DNA from 2 places in the Methylobacterium sp. OAE515 genome. Region 2 is predicted to be linked to the other one. Evidence: riboswitches for the same ligand, from Rfam matches in the RefSeq annotation. Region 2 holds a riboswitch; the other holds the start of a gene.
What was found. A riboswitch is a leader RNA that binds a small molecule or an ion and turns the genes downstream of it on or off. The one in region 2 is predicted to bind thiamine pyrophosphate.
Positions count from the first base shown of each region.

Region 1: it holds a riboswitch for thiamine pyrophosphate, as region 2 does, so the genes downstream of both, thiC (phosphomethylpyrimidine synthase ThiC) here and thiO (glycine oxidase ThiO) in region 2, are expected to answer to the same signal.

Region 1 covers NZ_JBGMUV010000001.1:2,191,602-2,202,469, forward strand. Annotated here, with positions in the region: gene ABIE45_RS10720 (cytochrome P450) at 1-988, shown strand, start outside; tRNA gene ABIE45_RS10725 (tRNA-Gly) at 1,065-1,139, opposite strand; gene ABIE45_RS10730 (N-acetylglutaminylglutamine amidotransferase) at 1,372-3,141, shown strand; gene ABIE45_RS10735 (class II glutamine amidotransferase) at 3,263-4,087, shown strand; gene ABIE45_RS10740 (hypothetical protein) at 4,098-4,436, opposite strand; gene thiC (phosphomethylpyrimidine synthase ThiC) at 4,968-6,854, opposite strand; TPP riboswitch at 6,925-7,030, opposite strand; gene ABIE45_RS10750 (alpha/beta hydrolase) at 7,143-7,973, shown strand; gene ABIE45_RS10755 (restriction endonuclease) at 7,998-8,372, shown strand; gene ABIE45_RS10760 (acyltransferase family protein) at 8,480-9,550, shown strand; gene ABIE45_RS10765 (pilus assembly protein PilZ) at 9,560-9,769, opposite strand; gene ABIE45_RS10770 (hypothetical protein) at 9,927-10,328, opposite strand; gene ABIE45_RS10775 (ATP-dependent helicase) at 10,539-10,868, shown strand, end outside.
Region 2 covers NZ_JBGMUV010000001.1:5,128,980-5,139,847, reverse strand. Annotated here, with positions in the region: gene rpoD (RNA polymerase sigma factor RpoD) at 1-1,640, shown strand, start outside; gene ABIE45_RS25110 (adenylate/guanylate cyclase domain-containing protein) at 1,719-2,978, shown strand; gene ABIE45_RS25105 (glycosyltransferase) at 3,096-4,223, opposite strand; gene ABIE45_RS25100 (glycosyltransferase) at 4,459-5,667, opposite strand; gene ABIE45_RS25095 (TIGR02281 family clan AA aspartic protease) at 6,066-6,572, opposite strand; TPP riboswitch at 6,757-6,885, shown strand; gene thiO (glycine oxidase ThiO) at 6,950-8,173, shown strand; gene thiS (sulfur carrier protein ThiS) at 8,170-8,382, shown strand; gene ABIE45_RS25080 (thiazole synthase) at 8,385-9,188, shown strand; gene ABIE45_RS25075 (thiamine phosphate synthase) at 9,185-9,877, shown strand; gene ABIE45_RS25070 (ATP-binding cassette domain-containing protein) at 10,087-10,868, shown strand, end outside.

The sequences.
Region 1 (10,868 bases), 2.9 Mb from region 2:
CAAGGCGGTGATGCGCGCCATGCTGTCGTGGGAGGATCTTCCGGCTATCCGTGAGCAGTCCGGCGCGATCACCGATGCCGCCCTCGACGCGGGAGGCGGGTCGCTCGACGTGGTCGCCTCGATCTCGCGCCTGGTCCCGTTGCGGATCGTGCAGAGCTATTTCGGCTTACCGGCCCCGGACGACGACCTGCTGCGCTGGTCCTACGTGAACCAGCTGGACCAGTTCAACAATCTTCCCTTCGACGATCGGTCCGATGCCGAGGCCGTCCAGGGCGCCGCGCAACGGGCCCGCGAGGAGATGCGCGCCGCTTTCGCGTCACTGATCCCGGCAAGACTCGCCGCCCTCAAGGCGGGCACTCCCGTACCCGACGATATCCTCACCCGGCTCCTCCGGCTGAATCTTCCGGCGGCGAGCGGTTTCGGCATGGACCGGGTGGTCATCAATGTGGGCGGCCTTCTCATCGGCGCGATCGAGACGACCGCGGAGGCGGTGGTGAACGCCCTCGCGGAGATCCTCCGGCGCCCCGACATTCACGCGGCCGCGCGCGCGGCTGCCGACAGTCCCGCCACCTTCGATGGCTATGTGTGGGAAGCCCTGCGCTTCGCGCCGATCGTCGCCTTCATGTTCCGTCAGGCCGAGGCCGATCACGTGCTCGGGCGCGACAGCGCATGCGAGACCCGCATCCGGAAGGGCCAAGTCGTGCTGCCTTTGAGCCTGTCGGCGATGTTCGACCCGGATTGGGTGTCCGATCCCGAGCGGTTCGATTCGGCCCGGCCCGATCATGCGTTCCTGCATTTCGGTTTCGGGCATCACGAATGCCTGGGCCGCTACGTGGCGGGAGCGATGATTCCGGAAATCATCCGCCGAATCGTTCTTCGGGATGGCCTGCAGGCGGACGGCGCGGTCGAGGACGGCGGCACGCCGTTCCCGACAGCCTACAAGATCACCTACGCGCAGAAGCCGGCAGGCGCTCCCAAAGCCGCTTGAACCGAGCGGTACGGAGTCCCCCGGCGTTCGCAGCCGACGGCACCAAACGGGCTGTAATCCTACCGGAAAGGTGTGCTGGAGCGGGCGATCGGGATCGAACCGACGACATTCAGCTTGGGAAGCTGACGTTCTACCACTGAACTACGCCCGCCCACATGGACGTCACGGATCATCAGGGCGGAACCGACGGTCCGCGCGCGACCCCTGCGCTCATGCACGGCCATGGTCTAGCAGCCGGACGGCGACGGCGTCAAACGCTTGACCCTGCCTCCGGCCACCCATGCGGGTGTTCGATCCCGCGTCGTTCAAGGAACGTCGCGCCGCGCCGGCCGTTTCGCTCCGTTGGAGCGGTCACGCCGCCGGAACGAGGGCCCACAGCGAAGATGTGCGGGATCTGCGGTGAGATCAGCTTCGATGGACCGGCCGATCCCGCTGCCGTCCAGGCCATGGTGGGCTGCCTGCGCGCGCGCGGCCCGGATGGCGAGGGCCTGTTCGGCTCCGGCCGCGTCGTCTTCGGCCACCGCCGGCTGAAGATCATCGACCTGTCCGAGGCCGGTCAGCAGCCGATGGTCGATCCGGGCCTCGGACTGGCGATCGTCTTCAACGGCTGCATCTACAATTTTCGCGCGCTGCGCGCCGAGCTGGAGGCGAAAGGCTACGTTTTCTTCTCGACGAGCGACACCGAGGTCGTGCTCAAGGCCTATCACGCCTGGGGACCAACCTGCGTCGAGCGGTTCTACGGCATGTTCGCCTTCGCCGTCCTGGAGCGCGACTCCGGACGCGTCGTGCTCGCGCGTGATCGGCTCGGGGTCAAACCCCTATATTACAGCGCGGTGACGGGTCGCTTCCGCTTCGCCTCGTCACTCCCGGCCCTGCTCGCGGCCGGCGACGTCGATACGGCGATCGATCCGGCGGCGCTCCACCATTACATGAGCTGGCACGCGGGCGTGCCGGCGCCGCTGACCATCCTCAAGGGCGTCCGCAAGCTCGCGCCGGCGACGATCCTGACCCTGGAGAAGGACGGCACCCGGCACGAGGAAACCTACTGGACGGTCACGATCGGCCCGCGCGAGGCCGATCGCGGCATGACCGAGGCCGATTGGCGCGACGCCGTCCTCGAGACCCTCGGCGCCGCGGTGGAGCGTCGGCAGGTCGCCGACGTGCCCACCGGCGTCCTCCTGTCGGGCGGGCTCGACAGCTCGCTCCTCGTCGCGCTCCTGGCCCGCAACGGCCAGACCGGGCTGAAAACCTTCTCGGTCGGGTTCGACGCCGTGAACGGCGTCGAGGGTGATGAGTTTAAGTACTCGGACATCATCGCCCGCACCTTCGAGACCGACCACACCAAGCTCGCCGTGGACGGTTCGCGCACTCTGGAGGCGCTGCCCGCGGCGATCGCCGCCATGGCCGAGCCGCAGATGAGCCACGACGCGGTTGCGTTCCTGCTGCTGTCGCAGGAGGTCGCCAAACACGTCACGGTGATCCAGAGCGGCCAGGGTGCCGACGAGGTGTTCGGCGGCTACCATTGGTATCCGAAGCTGATGGGCTCGACGGATCCGGTCTCGGATTATGCCAGGGCGTATTTCGATCGCGACCATGACGAGATGCGCGAGGCGCTGGCGCCGGACCTGCTGAACGGCGACTACAGCACCGCGTATCTCGAAGCGTTCTTCGCGGACTCAAAAAGCGCCAGCGCCATCGACAAGACGCTGCAGCTCGATCAGCAGATCATGATGGTCGATGACCCGGTGAAGCGGGTCGACAACATGACCATGGCCTGCGGTCTCGAAGCGCGCGTCCCGTTCCTGGACCACGACCTCGTCGAGCTGGCGGCGCGCATCCCGGCAGAGCTGAAGGTCCGCGACGGCGGCAAGTACATCCTCAAGGAGGCCGCCCGCGCGGTCGTTCCCGCCGAAGTCATCGATCGGAAGAAGGGCTACTTCCCGGTTCCCGCACTGAAGCACATCCGCGGCCCCTTCCTGGACTTCGTCCGCGACGTTCTGGACAGGCCGGAGGCGCGGGCACGCGGCATCTTCAACCGCGCCTACGTCGACCACCTGCTCGCCGATCCGGACGGCACGCTGACACCCAAAGGCAATTCCAAGCTCTGGCAGGTCGCCCTTCTGGAGAGCTGGCTGCAGACCCACGGCGTCTGAGGCTGACCGTCGCGGCACGGTTCTCGCGAATGATTGTGATCGACGCGGCGCTCAAGGTGCCGCGCTTTGTCCACGATCGTCCCGGATCAGCTTCGCGACACGCACCCGGAGGACCCCGTCGATGTGCCGCTGGATCGCCTATGCGGGACGCACCATCCCGCTGGAGCATTACGTCACCGAGCCGTCCCACAGCTTGGTCTCGCAAAGCATCCAGGCGCTGGAATCGACCGCGGCGACCAACGGCGACGGCTTCGGGCTTGGCTGGTACGGAGATCATCCCGAGCCGGGTCGCTATCGCGAGGTGCAGCCCGCCTGGTCTGACGACAACCTGCGCTACCTGTGCCGTCACCTGCACTCGCACCTGTTCTTCGCGCATGTGCGGGCGGCGACCGGCACGCCGATCACCCGACCGAACTGCCATCCCTTCGCGTGCGGGCCGTGGCTGTTCATGCACAACGGCTATATCGGCGACTGGAGCCGCCTGCGGCGGCCGGTCGAGGCGATGATCCCCGACGAGCTCTACCCGTCCCGTGCCGGCACGACGGATTCCGAGGCGATCTTCCTCGGCCTGCTCGGCTGCGGCCTGATGGGGTCCGGACCGCGCCGCGATCCCGTGGAGGCCACGACGCGCGCACTCGTGCACCTCACCGAGTTGGTGGGCGAACATCCGTTCCGGTTCACGGCCGCTCTCGCGGACGGACGCGATCTCTACGCGTTCCGTTACGCAGCCAACGACAAGGCCAACTCCCTCTACTACCGCGCGTCCGACGGCGGCGTCGTCGTCGCGTCCGAGCCGCTCGATCGCGACCACGGCACGTGGACGTCCGTCTCGGAGAACAGCGTCCTGATCGCTCGGCGCAATCAGCCCGTGGAGATCCTTCCGCTGGCGTCGTTCGGCCTGCGGAACACCGCCTCGGACGACCGCCTCCGCCGCCTTCGGGCCTGACCCGGCAGCCTCAGGCCACGCGCGACAGGCTGCCGGGCTGGGAGTTGCGCGTCCCGTGCGCGGAATCGTAGGCGCGATTGCGCAGAGCGGTCTCGCTCGGGAGCTGATCGATCACGGTGCCGGACGTGGGGTCGAGCACCTGGAAGACGATCGTGCTGGTGTCCGGGTCCTGAATGTAGCGCGCTTTGCCGCCATTGGTGCCGATATCAAGCTTCACCGCGGGTTCGAGCGGCGCGGCATTGGTCTCGGGTTCCGGCGCCTTCTGGGTCACTGCGGCGGCAGCCGTGGCTCCGAGGGCGTCGAGGCCCTGCGGCCCCGATGGCGTGGTCGTTAACGGGCGGATCTCCATAACCAGTCTCCTGCGATCCTGTGATAGGAGGATTGAACCGGCGACCTGCCTAATCATCGGTTAAGGGCGGCTGTCAGTCCACGGGACGGCTGTGGGCGTTCGGAGATGCGATGAACATCTCGTTACCGCCACGCGATAAATCCGAGCTGCATTCGTTTCAAAGTCGTCGCGCTGCACGGGCAGTCGCAGCGCTACGTCCGGTGCAACTTCCAGGACCGGGATGCGTGGATGCTCTGCGAAGCCGCGTCGGCCGCCGCCGGGCCGCGCCGGATGGGAATGGCCTGCGGCTGAGCGCGGCCGCCCTGGAGTCGCTCCGCTTCGTTCAGGATGGTCCGGGGACGATTGCGCCCGGATCATGGAGCTGGGGCTCAACCGAACGTCCGCACCGCCGCGGATCTGATGCTCGCGGCGCTGCACGATGCCCAAGGTTCTTGCCCGGGTGCCGTCTTCAATATTGAGGCCCCGTACGGCGGCACGCCGGGTCGGGCTGCGGCACGCCCGAATCCTGAACGGACCGGGCGTGCCGCCGTCTCACTCGGCGGCGTCGACGTAGAGCTTGCCGCCCTCGGCCAGGAATTCCTGCGACTTCGCCCGCATGCCGGCCTCGGCCTCGGCCTTCGACATCGCGGGCGACGCGCCCACGACCTCGCCGGCCTCCTCCATCGCCAGCACCTCGGCACGCAAATCCTGCGTGATCTTCATCGAGCAGAATTTCGGCCCGCACATCGAGCAGAAATGCGCGACCTTGTGGGCGTCCTTCGGCAAGGTCTCGTCGTGGTAGCGCCGGGCCGTATCCGGATCGAGGCCCAGGTTGAACTGATCCTCCCAGCGGAAGTCGAACCGGGCGCGGCTGAGCGCGTCGTCGCGCAGCTGCGCGGCCGGGTGACCCTTGGCGAGGTCGGCGGCGTGGGCAGCGATCTTGTAGGTGATAACGCCGGTCTTCACGTCGTCCCGGTCGGGCAGGCCGAGATGCTCCTTCGGGGTGACGTAGCAGAGCATCGCGGTGCCGAACCAGCCAATCATCGCGGCACCGATGCCCGAGGTGATGTGGTCGTAGCCGGGGGCGATGTCGGTGGTCAGCGGGCCGAGGGTGTAGAACGGCGCCTCGCCGCACTCCTTCAGCTGCTTCTCCATGTTGACCTTGATCTTGTGCATCGGCACGTGGCCGGGGCCCTCGATCATCACCTGGCAGCCCTTGTCCCAGGCGACCTTGGTCAGCTCGCCCAGCGTCTCAAGCTCGCCGAACTGCGCGGCGTCGTTGGCGTCGGCGATCGAGCCGGGGCGCAGGCCGTCGCCCAGCGAGAACGACACGTCGTAGGCCCGCATGATGTCGCAGATCTCGTCGAACCGCTCGTAGAGGAACGATTCCCGGTGCCCGGCGAGGCACCAGCGCGCCATGATCGAGCCGCCGCGCGAGACGATGCCGGTGACGCGCCGGGCGGTCAGCGGCACGTGGGCGAGCCGCACGCCGGCATGGATGGTGAAGTAGTCGATGCCCTGCTCTGCCTGCTCAATGAGCGTGTCCTTGAACACCTCCCAGTCGAGCTTGAGCGGGTCGCCGCCGACCTTCTCCAGTGCCTGGTAGATCGGGACCGTGCCGATCGGGACCGGGCTGTTGCGGATGATCCACGAGCGGATGTTGTGGATGTTGCGGCCGGTGGACAGGTCCATGACCGTGTCGGCGCCCCAGCGGATCGACCAGACGAGCTTCTCGACCTCGTCGGCGGCCGAGGAGGTCACCGCCGAGTTGCCGATATTGGCGTTGATCTTGACCAAGAAGTTCCGGCCGATCGCCATCGGCTCCAACTCGGTGTGGTTGATGTTGGCCGGGATGATCGCCCGGCCGCGGGCGATCTCGTCGCGCACGAATTCCGGAGTGATGAAGGGCGGGACCGACGCCCCGAAGCTCTGGCCGTCGGCGAGCGCGGCCTCCGCGCCCTCGAGCATCTTCTCGCGGCAGACATTCTCGCGATGGGCGACGTAGATCATCTCCTCGGTGATGATCCCCGCGCGGGCGAATTCGTACTGCGTCACCATCTGGCCCGGCGCGGCCTTGCGGATGATCCGTTCGGCGGGGCAGGCGGCCACGAGCTTGTCGCCCGCGAAGCCGTTATCCTCGGGCTTCACCGCCCGCGGCGCGACCGCCGCGTAGCCGCGACCGGCGATCCAGGGCTCGCGCACGCCCGGCAGGCCGGCGTTGAGGTCGATGCGCGCATCCGTCTCGGTGTAGGGGCCCGACGGGTCGTAGACCCGCACCGGTTCCTCCTTGGGATTGGAGAGGACAATCTCGCGGTAGGGCACGCGGATGTCCGGCCGGCCGGCCGGGCTCGCATAGACCTTGCGCGATCCGGTGACCGGACCGGTGGTCACGGCCTCGGGGCTGCCTTTCACGTCCTTGGGGAGAACGGGTGCGTTCATCGTGGGCCTCTCCTCGTTCTGGAGCGGTCCGGTCCACGCGATGGCTGAGATGAGAGCCGGCCGCGCGCACGCGACCGCAGGTTCCCGTCCCTCCGCCGGTATGAGCCGGATCAGGTTCAAGGGTCAGGGCAGCGTGCCCAATCTCAGCCCCCTGCAGGGCCCCCCTCGGAACGATTCAAGACTCGGGCTCTCGGGCGGCTTTGTCAATGCTGGGTGCAACCCGTAGACAACAGATCCTCCCGGCCCGTCGCGCGCTTCGGCGAATGCCGTGCTCTCCAGCCAGCGGATATGCGTCTCCTGATCGGCTTGGCTCTCGCGGCCATCCTTTTCTACGGCCTGGCCCTGGTCGTGCTCGGCCTCAACCAGAGCCGGCTCCTCTATTCGGGCGCCTATAGGCCACCGTCCGCCGGAGTGCCGGTTCCGGGTGTGGCCGCGATCACCCTCGTCACCGAGGACGGCGAGACGCTGCACGCGCTGTGGAAGCCGCCGCAGCCGGGCTGCGGCGTGGTCGTCAGTTTCCACGGCAACGGCTCGCGGCCGGAGCCGCAGGGTGCCCGCTTCGCCGACGGTCCCTGGCACCGCGGCGGCTGGGGCGTCCTGGCCCCGGCCTATCGCGGCTATCCGGGTTCGACCGGACACCCGAGCGAGGTGGGGCTGATCCGCGACGGGATAGCGGCGGTGGCTGCAGCGGCCGCTCGGGCGCCGGGTGCGCCGATCCTGCTTCACGGCCATTCCCTGGGCGCCGCCGTCGCGGTCGCGGTCGGTGCGCGCACAGCGCCGCTCGGCTTGTATCTGGAGGCGCCGTTCGACTCGATGACCCATGCCGTGCGGCTGCATGTCCCGCTGGCCCCGACCTGGCTCCTGCGCGACACCTATCGTTCGGACCTGCGCATCCGCACCGGGACGGCGCCTGTGCTGATCGTTCAGGGCCGCGACGATCCTGTGGTGCCGGCCAAGCTTGCGGTCGCCCTGGCGGCAGCGGCCGGGCCGCGAGCCCGGATCGAGCTCGTTCCGGGCGACCACGTCTCCATCCTGGGCGTCGGCGATCGCGAGGCCGAGGCGCTGTTCCGGAGCCGCCTCGCGCGGGGCTGCGCGCCGGCGGCGCAATCGGAGCGGTAACGGGTCGAACGAGGGAGGATGTGCGTGGTCGGACGGCGCTCACGGCGCTGGAGCGCCGATGACCCCGATGCGCCGGGGACGGCCGCGCGCGCGCATCCGGTCTGCCCGCTCTGTGAGCGGTCGATCCCGCCCGGCGCTCGTTCCAGCCTTCACCACCTGACCCCGAAGCTGAAAGGCGGGACGCACCGGGGCACGGTCCGGCTTCACCAGATCTGCCACTCGGCCATCCATGCCCGCTACAGCGAAGCCGAGATCGCCAAGCGCCTCGCCGATGTGGAGGCTCTCAGGGCCGATCCGGAGATCGCCCGGTTCCTAACCTGGGTCCGCGGCAAGCCCGACGATTTCCACGCCGCAACCCGCACAACCCGTGACCGGCGCGCAGCACGGCGCAAGCACTGACGGGCGGCATTTACCGCGCGTTCGCCACGTCGACAGCGCGCGCCGGCGCAGAGCCTTGTCGTCAACCGTTCCGGGTCCAGGATCGCCTCGACTGCAAGGACGGGACGATGGCCGGAACCGGAGATGCGCGCGATCGGCTCGCCTGGGTCGATGTCGCCAAAGGCATATGCATCCTCCTCGTGGTCATGATGCATGCAGTGACCGGCACCGGCGACGCCATGGGCGGCGAAGGTTTTCTGCATCCGGTCGTGGCCTTCGCGAAGCCGTTTCGGATTCCGGACTTCTTCCTCCTGTCCGGCCTGTTCATGGGCCGGGTGATCGACCGTGACTGGCGCCTGTTCTCCGACCGCCGCGTCGTTCACTTCGCCTATTTCTACCTGCTGTGGCTCGTGATCCAGTCGGCCGCGCGGTACGGGAAGATCGTGGGCGACGGCGGGCCGACGGCCTTCGCGGCGCATCTCGCCCATTCACTGATCGAACCCTATTCAAGCCTGTGGTTCATCTATCTGCTGGCGGTGTTCTCGGTCGTAACCAAGGCGCTCCGTCAGGTTCCCGCGGGTCTGCTGCTGACGGGTGCTGCCCTGCTGCAGATCGCCGACATCCGCACCGACTCGACGCTCATCGACGAGTTCTGCGCCCGGTATGTCTACTTCCTCGCCGGGTATCTGTTTGCGGGTCGGATCTTCGCGCTGGCCGATACCGCGCGCCGCCGGATCGGTCTCGCCCTGTGCGGCCTCGCCGTTTGGGCTGGCCTGGAAGGGTGGCTGGCACTGAGCCCATGGAGCAACCCGGATCACCCGACCTTGGCCAGCCTGCCGCTCGTGAGTCTTGCGCTGGGCGCGGCAGGGGCGCTGGCGATCGTCGTGACCGCTGCGCTGATCGTCCGGTTGGGAGGTCCGGTCGCCGAGGCGATCAGGACCTGCGGCCAGCGCTCGATCGTGATCTATCTCGCCTTCTCGCTGCCGATGGCCGCGACGCGGGAGCTTCTCGTGCGCAGCGGTTGGATCGCCGATATCGGCGCGGCGAGCCTGATCGTCATCGCGATGGCGGTGCTGATGCCCTTGATCCTCGAGCGGCTCGTGCGCGGCACGCCATTCGATTTTCTGTTCGTGCGACCCCGGCGCTTTCGCCTCGCCACGGCCAGCGGCCGATCCGTGCCCGCTCTGCAACCGGGCTGAGGCGCGGGCTCAGCCTTCGACAGGCGCGAAGGTCAGGCCGATCCGGCGGCCTCGCCGCCATGCCACGGCGACCGGCCGCGGGTCACCACCTTCGGTCAGGCGCAACAGGAACTTGGCCGGAACGACGTGGTCGCCCTCGACTTCGATCTGCGCGCCCGTCTCGGTGATGTCCCAGACCAGGCAGCCGACTGCGCCGCGTTCGAGCAGCAGGCTGCCCATCGTGAAGGCGTTCTTCCGGAAAACGCTGCGGCGATTTTCCGTCATGGCCTCCCACCGATCACGTCAGCCCGCGAAGCCGGGCTCCGCGCCGCATCATGTTGCCGACCGGCGGTTAACAGGCCGGGTGCGCGCGAAGGCCGAGTTGCGGTGCCGCAGATCAATCCTCGTCCGGATCGTCCCGGTAGCGGCGCCGCGCAGGTCCGTAATCCTCGTCGTACGGGCGGCGTGCCGGTGGGCGATCGTAGTCGCGACCGTAGCGATAGGTGTCGCGGCGCGGCTCGTCGTCCTCGTCGATCCGTCTCCGATCGGTACCGCCGCCCGCGGTGATCCGCGGCGCGTACCAGCAGCTCTTCGCCTGGCCTGGAGCCGGGTCGCCGAAGGTCTGCGTGTTGCACGGAACCATGCCGCCCTGCGGGAACGGGCGACCGTTGGTCCGGCCCGGCACGCCGTAATACACGTTGGTCGGGTAGGGCATCCGGCAGACCCCGCCGTCCTGGGCGCAGCCGATCAGGTTCACGGTGTCGAGCTGGTAGGCCTGCGCCGGCGTGAGGTGCAGCACGGCCGATCCCAGCGATAAGGCTCCGAAGGCCACAACGATCCGATGGCGCACGTCCCTGATTCCCCCCTGGTTCGTGGTCACGCTGCCGAATAATCCGGAAGCCGGCTTCCGGCCAGCGGCGGCGCTCGCTATGCCGTCGCCGGCAGCCACCGACATTCGCATGTTCTGACGACATCGCGCGTTACGAAGGCGGCGCCGCAGGAGGCCTTGATGAGAGATGCGTCCGCGCAGGAGCTTCTGCTGCTCAGCGCGCTGCAGGAATGCCGGATCCAACTCACGGCCGCACGCAACGACGCGCTGGCCAGCGCGGACCTGCGGCACGAACTTGAGGCCGCACTCCAGCGCGAGGAGCACCTCAAGACCGAACTCGTGCAGGAGCGGGAGCGGACGGAGGCCGTCCGCCTGGTCCTTCATGCACTTGCCAAGAGCATCGGATGGCTCGGTCTGCGCCGGCGGCTCTTCCTGTCTCGCATCGCCCGCCTCGGCCGCGAGACGCCGGATTCGGGTCCGCAAGCCGTGCGCCACGACGTGCTTCTTGCC
Region 2 (10,868 bases):
CGGTGACGACGACCACCAAGGAGCCGACCGACCGCACCGACGACCCGGTGCGCATGTACCTGCGCGAGATGGGCTCGGTGGAGCTCCTGTCGCGCGAGGGCGAGATCGCCATTGCCAAGCGCATCGAGGCCGGCCGCGAGGCGATGATCGCGGGCCTCTGTGAGAGCCCGCTGACCTTCCAGGCGATCATCATCTGGCGGGACGAGCTCGTGGAGGGCAAGGTCCTCCTGCGCGACATCATTGACCTTGAGGCGACCTACGCGGGTCCGGACGGCAAGAACGCGCCGCAGATCGCCGAGGGCGAGGAATCCGAGGACGGCGAGCCGCCGGCGCCCCCGGAGGGCGGCGACGACGAGGACGACCTCGAGAACAACGTCTCGCTCGCCGCGATGGAAGCCGAGATCAAGCCGCGGGTCCTGGAGACCTTCGACGCGATCGCCGCCAATTACCGCAAGCTGCGCAAGTCGCAGACCGAGGGCACGGAGCGGAAGGCCGCGGGCGAGAAGAACACCCCGGCGCAGGACCAGAAGCAGATCGAGCTGAAGGACACCGTCGTCGCCGACGTGAAGTCGCTGTCGCTTAACAACAACCGCATCGAGGCGCTGGTCGGCCAGCTCTACTCGATCAACAAGCAGCTGATCGGCCACGAGGGCCGGCTGATGCGCTACGCCGAGAGCCACGGCGTGGCCCGCGACGAGTTCCTTCGCCACTACCAGGGCTACGAGCTCGATCCGAACTGGATGGAGCGCGTCGGCACGCTGGGCGGCAAGGGCTGGAAGAACCTGGTCGAGCGCGGCTCGAAGCAGGTCGCCGAGCTACGCGCGCAGATCCTCGACCTCGCCTCCGAGACGGGTCTGGAGATTGGCGAGTACCGCCGCATCGTCAACATGGTCCAGAAGGGCGAGCGCGAGGCCCGGCAGGCCAAGAAGGAGATGATCGAGGCGAACCTGCGCCTCGTGATCTCGATCGCCAAGAAGTACACGAACCGCGGCCTGCAGTTCCTGGACCTGATCCAGGAGGGCAACATCGGCCTGATGAAGGCGGTCGACAAGTTCGAGTACCGGCGCGGCTACAAGTTCTCGACCTACGCCACGTGGTGGATCCGGCAGGCGATCACCCGCTCGATCGCCGACCAGGCGCGCACGATCCGCATCCCGGTGCACATGATCGAGACGATCAACAAGATCGTCCGGACCTCGCGCCAGATGCTGCACGAGATCGGCCGCGAGCCGACCCCGGAGGAGTTGGCCGAGAAGCTGGCGATGCCGCTGGAGAAGGTCCGCAAGGTCCTGAAGATCGCCAAGGAGCCGATCTCTCTCGAGACGCCGATCGGCGACGAGGAGGACAGCCACCTCGGTGACTTCATCGAGGACAAGAACGTCGTCCTCCCGATCGACGCGGCGATCCAGTCCAATCTGCGCGAGACCACCACGCGGGTGCTCGCCTCGCTGACCCCGCGCGAGGAGCGCGTGCTGCGGATGCGCTTCGGCATCGGCATGAACACCGACCACACCCTCGAGGAGGTCGGCCAGCAATTCTCGGTGACCCGCGAGCGCATCCGTCAGATCGAGGCGAAGGCACTGCGCAAGCTGAAGCACCCGTCGCGCAGCCGGAAGCTCAGGAGCTTCCTGGACAACTGAGCCCCGCCGCGGCTCCGGCCGCGGTGCTCTCCCGCTTACCGCGTTGCCACGGCGCTCCGCGGCATCCAATCTGGCGCCATGCTCGAACGCCGCCCGCCAACGCCCGGATCGCCGACGGCCTTCGCGGATGGCTCGGAGGCCGACGACGTGCCCTTCGGCGCGCTCCAGCCCTCCGTGGGCATCCGCGACTGGCTGCTCGGCGAGGGGGCTCGGATGCCCAACGCCGAGGAGATGCTCGCCGGCCTTGCCGAGCGGCTGATCGCCATCGGCGTGCCGGTGGACCGCGCCTCCACGGCGATCGACACCCTGCACTCGGAATATGCCGGCGTCGGCCGGATCTGGACCCGGGACGGCGGTACCTCCGTGCGGCTGTTCCCGCACGGCGCCCGCTCGACGGACGCCTATCTCAACAGCCCATTTCACACGGTCCACGAAACCGGGGAGTGGCTGATCCTCGACCTCTCCGAGACGCCGGACGACGCCTACGCGATCATCCCGGACCTGAAGGCGGGCGGCTACACGCACTACGTCGTGGCGCCGCTGTTCTTCACCAACGGCACCAAGAACGGCATCACCTTCGCCACCCGCGCGCCGGAGGGCTTCGGTGAGGACGATATCGCGATCCTGCGCTTCGTGATGCCGGCCCTCGCCGCGGTGGCGGAGATGAGGGTCCTCAACAAGCAGCTCGACCACGTCCTGCGGCTCTACGTCGGCGACGAGCCGCACCGCGCGATCCTGGCGGGGGACATCCGCCGGGGTCAGGTCACGCGGATCCGCTCGGCGATCCTGTTCGCCGACATGCGCGACTACACCCGGACCTCGGCCGACATGACCCCCGAGGAGGCGGTCGGCCTGCTCAACGTGTTCTTCGACTGCCTCGTGCCGCCGATCGAGCGGGAAGGCGGCGAGGTGCTGAAGTACCTCGGCGACGGCCTGCTGGCGATCTTCCGTGAGTCCGGCGACGATCTCGGTGGCGCCGCCAAGGGTGCGCTCACGGCTGCCCAGCACGCCCTGGCGGCCCTCGACGAGGCCAATGCCCTGCACCAATTCCCGGTCCCGGTGGCCGCCGGCATCGCGCTCCATCACGGCGAGGCGGCCTACGGCAATGTCGGCTCGGGCTCGCGGCTGGACTTCACGGTGATCGGGCGCGACGTGAACCTCGCGAGCCGCCTCGCGCAGCTGAACCGCATCCTCGGCGAGCCGCTGCTGATGTCGAAGCCGTTCGTGGATTTCCTCTGGGGCGATCCGATCCCCCTCGGCGAGCACCAGCTGAACGGCTTCGCGGAGCCCATGGCGGTGTTCCGCCCCAAGTTCCTGCGCCCGCGCAAGCCGAACTGACGGTCGACGCGACGACCGGATCATCGGCCGGAACCGCCCTCCGAACCGAGCAGAGGAGAGAGCGGCTCTGGGACGCGGCGCAATCTGCACGCACGTGCGGCGCCGGGTTCCAGGCTCTCATAAGTGCCAGGACGGGAGGAAGGCCGACCGGTAGGATGACGGCTGACAGCCCCAGGCCGGATCGATCATCCCGGCGAGGGCTTGACGCGCGAGCGCGCTCGTCCGTGATAGAACATCCTCAGGAACGTCCGGCTGTTCCAGGATGTCGAGACAGGCCGACAAGCAGGCGCGAAGCTGACCCGTGTGGAAGGCATGAGCAGAACATTCCTCCCGCAGCCCGTAGCTGTATACCCACGGATGCAGGGAGATCCCCTCAGCCGGTAGCGGCAGGGCAAGCCCCGCTTCAGCGTATCGATACCCGACGGCGAACTTCCTTCTCCGTCTGCAAAAACGGCTGGCGCCGAGCCGCGCTTCCGCCCGCGCCGGGCAGATCGGGATCATTCGATCGTACAGGGCCAGCACAGCATCTTCGGGCTCGTTCAAAGCCTCCATGATGTCGGCAGCGCACAGCAATCCGATGTAAATCTCTTCGTTCCAATACCCTAGATCGGCTCTCTTCAGATAATACTCTACGGCCTTGCGGGGCTCTCCGCCGTCTCGATACGAGTTCGCCAGATAGAACGTGTATCGGGCGACCATGAAGGGATCGTCCTCGACGGCCAGGGCATCTTCCAGCATAGCGATGTCGCGCGACTCGGTCCCGTCATCGCGATGCCGCGCCCCATCATTGCCGCGACGCATCGCCAGCGGCAGGGTCGTCAGACTGGGATTTCCAGGGCATTGCAGAAATTCGTGCAGAACGCCGCGGTAACGCCAGTCCTTCCGGTTGTCGACGAGTTGTGTCCGCCAGTATCGCGTGGCTCCATCCAAAATTTCGAGTTTGTACCCGGCCTCGGTGAGCTTGGGCATGACGAACCGTTGCGCATCAATCAGTTCGTCATCGGCGTCGATGATCAGTGCATAATCCGCGTGCGGACGCGCCAGCGTCAAAGCCTCGGTCCGGTTGAAGGCGAAATCGACCCACGGTCGCTCTACGAGAGCACCGGGCAGATCGGCCAACGCTGCCCGGATGACATCCTGCGTCCCATCGGTCGATCCGGTGTCTACGATCACCCAGTGATCAATGAGAGTCCGAACAGAAGCTAAGCATCTACGGATGACATCAGCCTCGTTCTTGACAATCATCGACAGACAAATCGTTTGTCCAAAGCTGTTCATATCGATTTGAAGCCGATCGCTCTAGAGTGGCGCGCACAGACATTGTGAAAAGCCGCCTGCGTCACCAAAATTGCGTGACGCGGAACGGTGTGAGGCTGGGGTTGGCGCGTGAAATACGCAGGCTGGATCGACCCAGACTGGTGCGGAACCTTCGGTGCTGCACTTGGATTCGATTGACCCGCGTTGACGCCGCTTGGCGTGCTCATCCTTGCCAAACAGGCGTGAGTTCCGACCTGTAAGCAGAGTGCTGGAGCCCCCAGACCGGGTCGATCATGGTGGCGAGTGACTGTCGGGCCAAGGTGCAAACGCGCGAGCGAACCTCCTCGGGAACTTCTGATTGCTCAAGTATGCTCAGGCACACGGACAGACAAACTCGAAATTGCCCTGTGTGATAAGCGTGAAACGCCAATTCATCTCGCAAACCGTATGCATACACCCACGGATTCAGGGATAGCCCTTCGCTGGGCATTGGCAGCACCACGCCGGCCTCGGCATAGCGGTACCCGGCAGCGAAGTTGCCCGTGATCCTGCAATACCGGCTGGCGGCGTGGCGCGCCTCGGCGCGCGCGGGACAGACGGAGATTGCACGATCATAGACCGTCAAAATTTCCTCCCCGGGCCTACCCAGCGTTTCCACGATAAGGGCGGCGTTAAGCAGACTGAGGTATACCTCTTCCATCCAATATCCGAGATCAGCTCGCTTTAGATAAAACTGGAGAGCCTTAGCAAGATCACCAACATCACGGTAGGATCTCGCCAGATAGAAGGTGTACCGTGAGATCATGAAGGGGTCGGTCTCAACGGAAAGTGCCTTCTCCATGGTCATCAAGTCGCGATATTCTGACATTTCATCTTGGTGACGCGCACCGTCGTCGCCGCGGCGCATAGATAACGGCAGCATCGGCGTGCCTGGATTCCCCGCACATTCCAAAAATTCGTGGACCACACCGCGATAATGCCAGTTAAAACCGTTGTTTATCATCTGTATTCTAAAATATTTTGTTGCCCCGTCTAAGATTGTAAACATATACCCCGCTTCCGAGAGCTTCGGCAAAACGAAGCCTTTCGGAACGATAAGCTCATCGTCGGCGTCGATGATCAGTGTGTAGTCGGCGTGCGGACGCGCGAGTTTCAGCGCCTCGGTCCGATTGAAGGCGAAGTCGACCCACGGGCGCTCCACGAGTCGACCCGGACAATCGGCCATCGCCGCTCGGATGACGTCCTGCGTCCCGTCCGTCGATCCGGTATCAACGATAATCCAATAATCGATGAACGGCCGAACAGAATCGAGACACCGTCGTATGACATGTGCTTCATTCTTGACGATTATCGACAAACAGATGGTCTGACACAAAGTGTTCATGGCAACGAATTTCAAGCTTATAAGAATGACTGTTCGAACAGTGACCACGTGCGTAGCATTAAATTAGGTAGCCACAAAGTGACCTCGCAAGGATCAGAAACAGCTTGTCAGTTTGCAAGGAACCTAAGATTAGAACAATCTGCTAGATACAATCGATTTGGTCATCAACCGCTAGAACAATCATGAATTTTTAAACTTGCTATACTGAGATATGGCGATCTAAATAATGCGCGTTTGCGAGCGCGACGGCAAACAAGCTTCCTTTCCGGGCCAAATGGCGCAGCGCGGCATACGCAGGCGCCACTGCGATCTGGCCTGGGTGTGGCCGGTCCGGGTTGCAGGCGTTCGCTTCGATTATGGCCCACGCGGCGGCGCGCCGGATTCCCTCGGCCGACGGTCTGCCAGAGGCATCCGGGCGCGGTGTCGGTACGGGCCTCGGTGACGCCTCAGCCCCGCAGGGTCATCGTGCCGCCGCTGACGGTGAAGTCGCGCAGGCGCTTCAGGAACGACATGCCGAGCAGGCTCGTGCTGAGACGCCCACGCGGAATCACCACCGCGTCCACGTCCCGCACGATGATCGAACCGACCTGCAGGACGGAGATCCGGATCGGCGCCACGCGAACCGTCCCGTTCGCGGTGTTCCAGACACGGCTGAAATCGCCCGCACGGACGCGGATCCCGATCCGCTCGGCATCCTCCTCCGAGAAAGCGCAGGAGCTCGCGCCGGTATCGACCATCATCGCTAGGGCGCGACCGTCTATCAGGGCATTCACGAAGAAGTGGCCGTTGCGCCCGGCGTGAAGCGCAACGCCGGCCACCGCGCCGTCGGGAACCGGCGTCGTTGCCGCGGTGGAGGCCGGCGCAGCCGGATCCGAGCGGATCCGCTCGCGCAGCTTCTGGAAAGCCGTCACCGACAGGAAGCCAATCGTGCAGACGACCACGAATGTGCGCACGCTTCCCGCCCCGGCCCTACAGAGTGATGAATTCTTGCCCGGATCCGTGAAGGGCCGGTGCCCGGCAGCCGGATTTCGTCCGGCTTGGTATCCGGGCGGTGACTGCGTCCGAGGAATGTCCGTCCGCCGGGTGATGCCGATTGGCGGCGGGGTTGACCGATGCGGCGCGGGCGACCAAATCTATCCCCGTTCCAGGGAGATCCCCGGCAAGGGGCTGAGAAACCGCTGGCACGTCCGTCAGGACCTGCGGCGCGGAAATCCTTCGAACCTGATCCGGCTCATACCGGCGTAGGGATTGGACCGCGGCCGCCCGAAAGGCAGGCCACAGCTTCTCACCGAAGCACACGGCCCGGTTCCCGCGACGGCAATCCGCGGAGATGCCCGTGCCCCTCGAACGCCCTGCCTCACCGATCGGCCGCCGCCGCAGTCCCGACGGCGGTGTCGCGCCCACGGCCCTGCCGGCGCGGACCGACGTCGCCGTCATCGGCGGCGGGCTGATCGGCCTGTCGATCGCGTGGCGGCTCGCCCGGGCGGGCCGCGCCGTGACCGTGCTGGAGCAGGACACGATTGGCGCGGGCGCGAGCCTCGCGGCTACCGGCATGCTGGCTCCCGCCGCGGAGCACGAGCCCGGATCCGACCCGCTGCTGCCGCTCGCCTTGGCATCCCTTCGGCTCTGGCCGGAGTTCCGCGATGCGCTGGAAGCCGAGTCCGGCCGCGCGATCGATTACCGCCCCGATGGCACCCTGGTCCTGGCGGTCGGCCGCGACGAGGTCGAGCGCCTGCGCTTCCGCTTCGATCTGCAGCGCCGGTCGGGGCTCGACGCGACTTGGCTGCCGGGCAGCGAGGTGCGGCGGCTGGAGCCCGGCCTGCGCCCCTCGGTCACCGCCGGGATCCACTGTCCGTTGGATCACCAAGTCGATCCCCGTTTGGTCATGGACGCCCTCACCGAGGCCTGCCGTCGGGCCGGCGTAATTTTGGCGGAGCGGACCCCCGTCAGCGCCCTCGACTGGTCGGCCGGCCGTGTCGCTGGCGTCCGGGCCGGGGATCGCGGTGTCGCGGCTGAGACCGTGGTGCTGGCCTCCGGTGCCTGGAGCGGTGAGGGCAGCTTGCTGCCGGAGGGGCTCACCCTGCCAGTCCGGCCGCTCAAGGGCCAGTCCCTGGCCCTGCGCACCACCCCGCGCACCGGCACGCTTGGCCGGATGATCTGGACCGAGCAGGTCCACATGGCGCCGAAGAGCGACGGCCAGCTCATCGTCGGCGCTACCGTGGAGGATTGCGGTTTCCGGCCGGGCGTCACCGCGGGCGGCCTCTACGCCCTGCTGGAGGGCGCACGACGGGTGCTGCCGGGGATCGAGGAGATGGAGGTCGACGCCGTCTGGAGCGGCTACCGCCCCACCTCGGACGACGACGCGCCGATCCTCGACGTGATCGCCCCCGGGCTCGTCGCCGCGACGGGCCATCACCGCAACGGCTACCTGCTTGCCCCGATCACCGCCGACGCCATTGCCGGTCTGGTGACGGACGGCGTGCTGCCGGAGGTCGCCCGGCCGTTCACCCTTGCGCGGTTCGGCCGCCCCGAGCCCCGGAGGGTTTCGGCATGAGGCTCTTCGTCAACGGCGAGCCGCGCGAATGCGCTGCCGAAACCGTGGACGCCCTGTTCCGTCTGGAGGCGGAGGAGAGCGGGATCGAGAGCCCGCAGGGCGTCGCCATCGCGCTGAACGGCCGGGTGCTGCGCCGCCGGGACTGGGGCGAGACCCCGGTCGCGGACGGCGACCGTGTCGAGATCGTCCGCGCCATGCAGGGAGGTTGAGCATGGACCAGATACTTACGCCGCTGCGCCCGGAAAGCGGGGACGACGGCCTGACCATCGCCGGGGTGAGGCTGTCGTCCCGGCTGTTCATCGGCACCGCCGGCTACCCGACCCAGGCGATCATGCGCGACGCCGTCGAGGCGAGCGGCGCCGACGTGGTCACCGCCTCGATCCGCCGGGTCTCGCTCCAGGGACACGGCTCGGACACGGTCAAAATCCTGAAGGGCAAGCGTTTCCTGCCGAACACCGCGGGCTGCGAGACGGCCCGCGACGCGATCATGACCGCCGAGCTCGCCCGCGAGGCGCTCGACACCAACTGGATCAAGGTCGAGGTGATCGGCGACCGGGAGACGCTCTACCCGGACGTCACCGAGCTGATCGAGGCCTGCCGCCACCTCGTGGACGATGGCTTTGTGGTCCTGCCCTACTGCAACGACGACCCGATCATCTGCCAGCGCCTAGAGGATCTCGGTTGCGCCGCCGTGATGCCGATGGGCTCGCTGATCGGCTCTGGGATGGGCGTCGCCAACCCGGCCAATCTCGAGCTGATCTGCCGCCGGGCGAAGGTGCCGGTGGTGGTCGATGCCGGGATCGGCACCGCGTCCGATGCGGTGATCGCCCTGGAACTCGGCGCCTCCGCCTGCCTGATCAACACCGCAATCGCCAAGGCCGACGATCCGGTGAGGATGGCCCGCGCGATGGGCCGGGCGGTGGAGGCTGGGCGCGACGCGCATCTGGCCGGGCGGATTCCCTGCCGCGGCCGGGCCGAGCCGTCGAGCCCGCAGCTCGGCCTCGTCGGCTCGTGAAGGCGCTGCCGTCGCCGCTGCTGGCGGTGACGGACCGGCACGGGCATCCGCGGCCGCTCGTTGAGACCGTGCAGGCGATCCTCGACGGAGGCGGGCGGTGGATCTGGTTCCGCGACCGCGACCTGGAGCCGGAGGCGCGGTTTCGCCTGGGTGAAGCGGTGGCCGAACGCGTGCGGGCGGCCGGCGGGGTTCTGACGATCGGGGGAGATGTCGCCCTGGCCCGGGCGCTCGGCGCTGACGGAGTGCATCTCGGCGGCGGATCGGACGCGGCAGCGATCGCGGCGGCGCGGCACACGCTAAGGTCGGGTGCGCTGATTGGCGTGTCCGCTCATGCGCCGCAGGAAGTCGAGCAGGTCGCGGCGGCCGGCGCCGATTACGTAACGCTCAGCCCGATCTTTCCGACTGCGAGCAAGCCCGGTTACGGTCCGGCACTCGGTTCCGAGGGCATCGTCACCGCGCGGAGGGCGGGTCTGCCGGTGGTGGCACTCGGCGGTATCGGATCCGACGCGGTCGCGGAGTGTCGGGGGGCCGGGGCGGCGGCCGTCGCCATCATGGGCGGGTTGATGCGCGCCGGCGACCCGGCTGGAGCCGCGCGGGCCTTGCTGAAGGCCTGGGAGAAGCGAGCGCCGCGCAATCCAGATGGCGAGGGTGCATCACCTTTGGGGACCCATCACCCCCCTTCATCCTGAGGTGACCGTGAAGCGGGCCTCATGGAGGGCTCCAGGGTAGCCCTGCCATCGCTCTGCTTGCGTCAGACCGCCTCGCCAAGCCACGGAAAAAATGCCTTCATCCCGACATGAGTCGGAGTAACGCTTCGCCGCAGGCTAACCGAGCCACCTTCGGCTGGCACTGGCTAGCGCGCGCCCTGGCACTTCGCCGAGGCCAGGCGATCCGCCTGATGCTTGCCATCGCGGCTGGCTACGGCGCCGGTTTGGTCTTCCCAATCGCCACACAGCGGATCGTCGATGCCGTTGTGGGCGGCCGAGTCGATCTGCACCTTGTCGGCCTCAGTATCCTCGCCGTCCTATCGATTGGCCTGGAGGTGGCGTTGTTCTCCCTGCGCCAAACTCTCATCATCGATCTGGCCGTCTTCCTGGATAGGAGGATTTCGCATCGGGTCTTCGTTCATCTGATGCGCGTGCGCGTCGACGAGGCGGCCTTCCAATCCGGTCAGGTATTGAACCACTTCCAGCAGATCACGAAGATCCGCGACTTCATCCTGTTCCAGTTGCCCAACACGGTGATCGATGCAGGGGGCGCCCTCGTCTCCTTGGGCCTCGTCCTGTCCTACGATCCGATCGTCGGCTTCGCTCTGCTTGCCGCGGTGCCGGCCATTATCTTGATGTCGGGCAACCAGATGATGGGTATCCGCAGCACGGCGCGGGCCTTCTATGACGCCTTGAGTGTCCGCGACGGGACGCTCGCCGAGACCGTCACCGGCTTGGTCACCGTGAAGGCGCTGGCCCTGGAGGGGCCTCGCTTCCGACGCTGGCGCGTCGTAACGGATGGGGCGCTGAAGGAACTGCACACTCTGATGAACCGGCAGCGCCGTTTCAGTGAGCGAACTCAGCCTTTCTCGCGCGCCATGACGCTCCTCGTGACCGGCGTCGGCTGCTGGCGCATCTACGGCGGTCACCTGACCGTTGGGGAATTCCTGGCGATACAAGTGGTCTCGGCCCG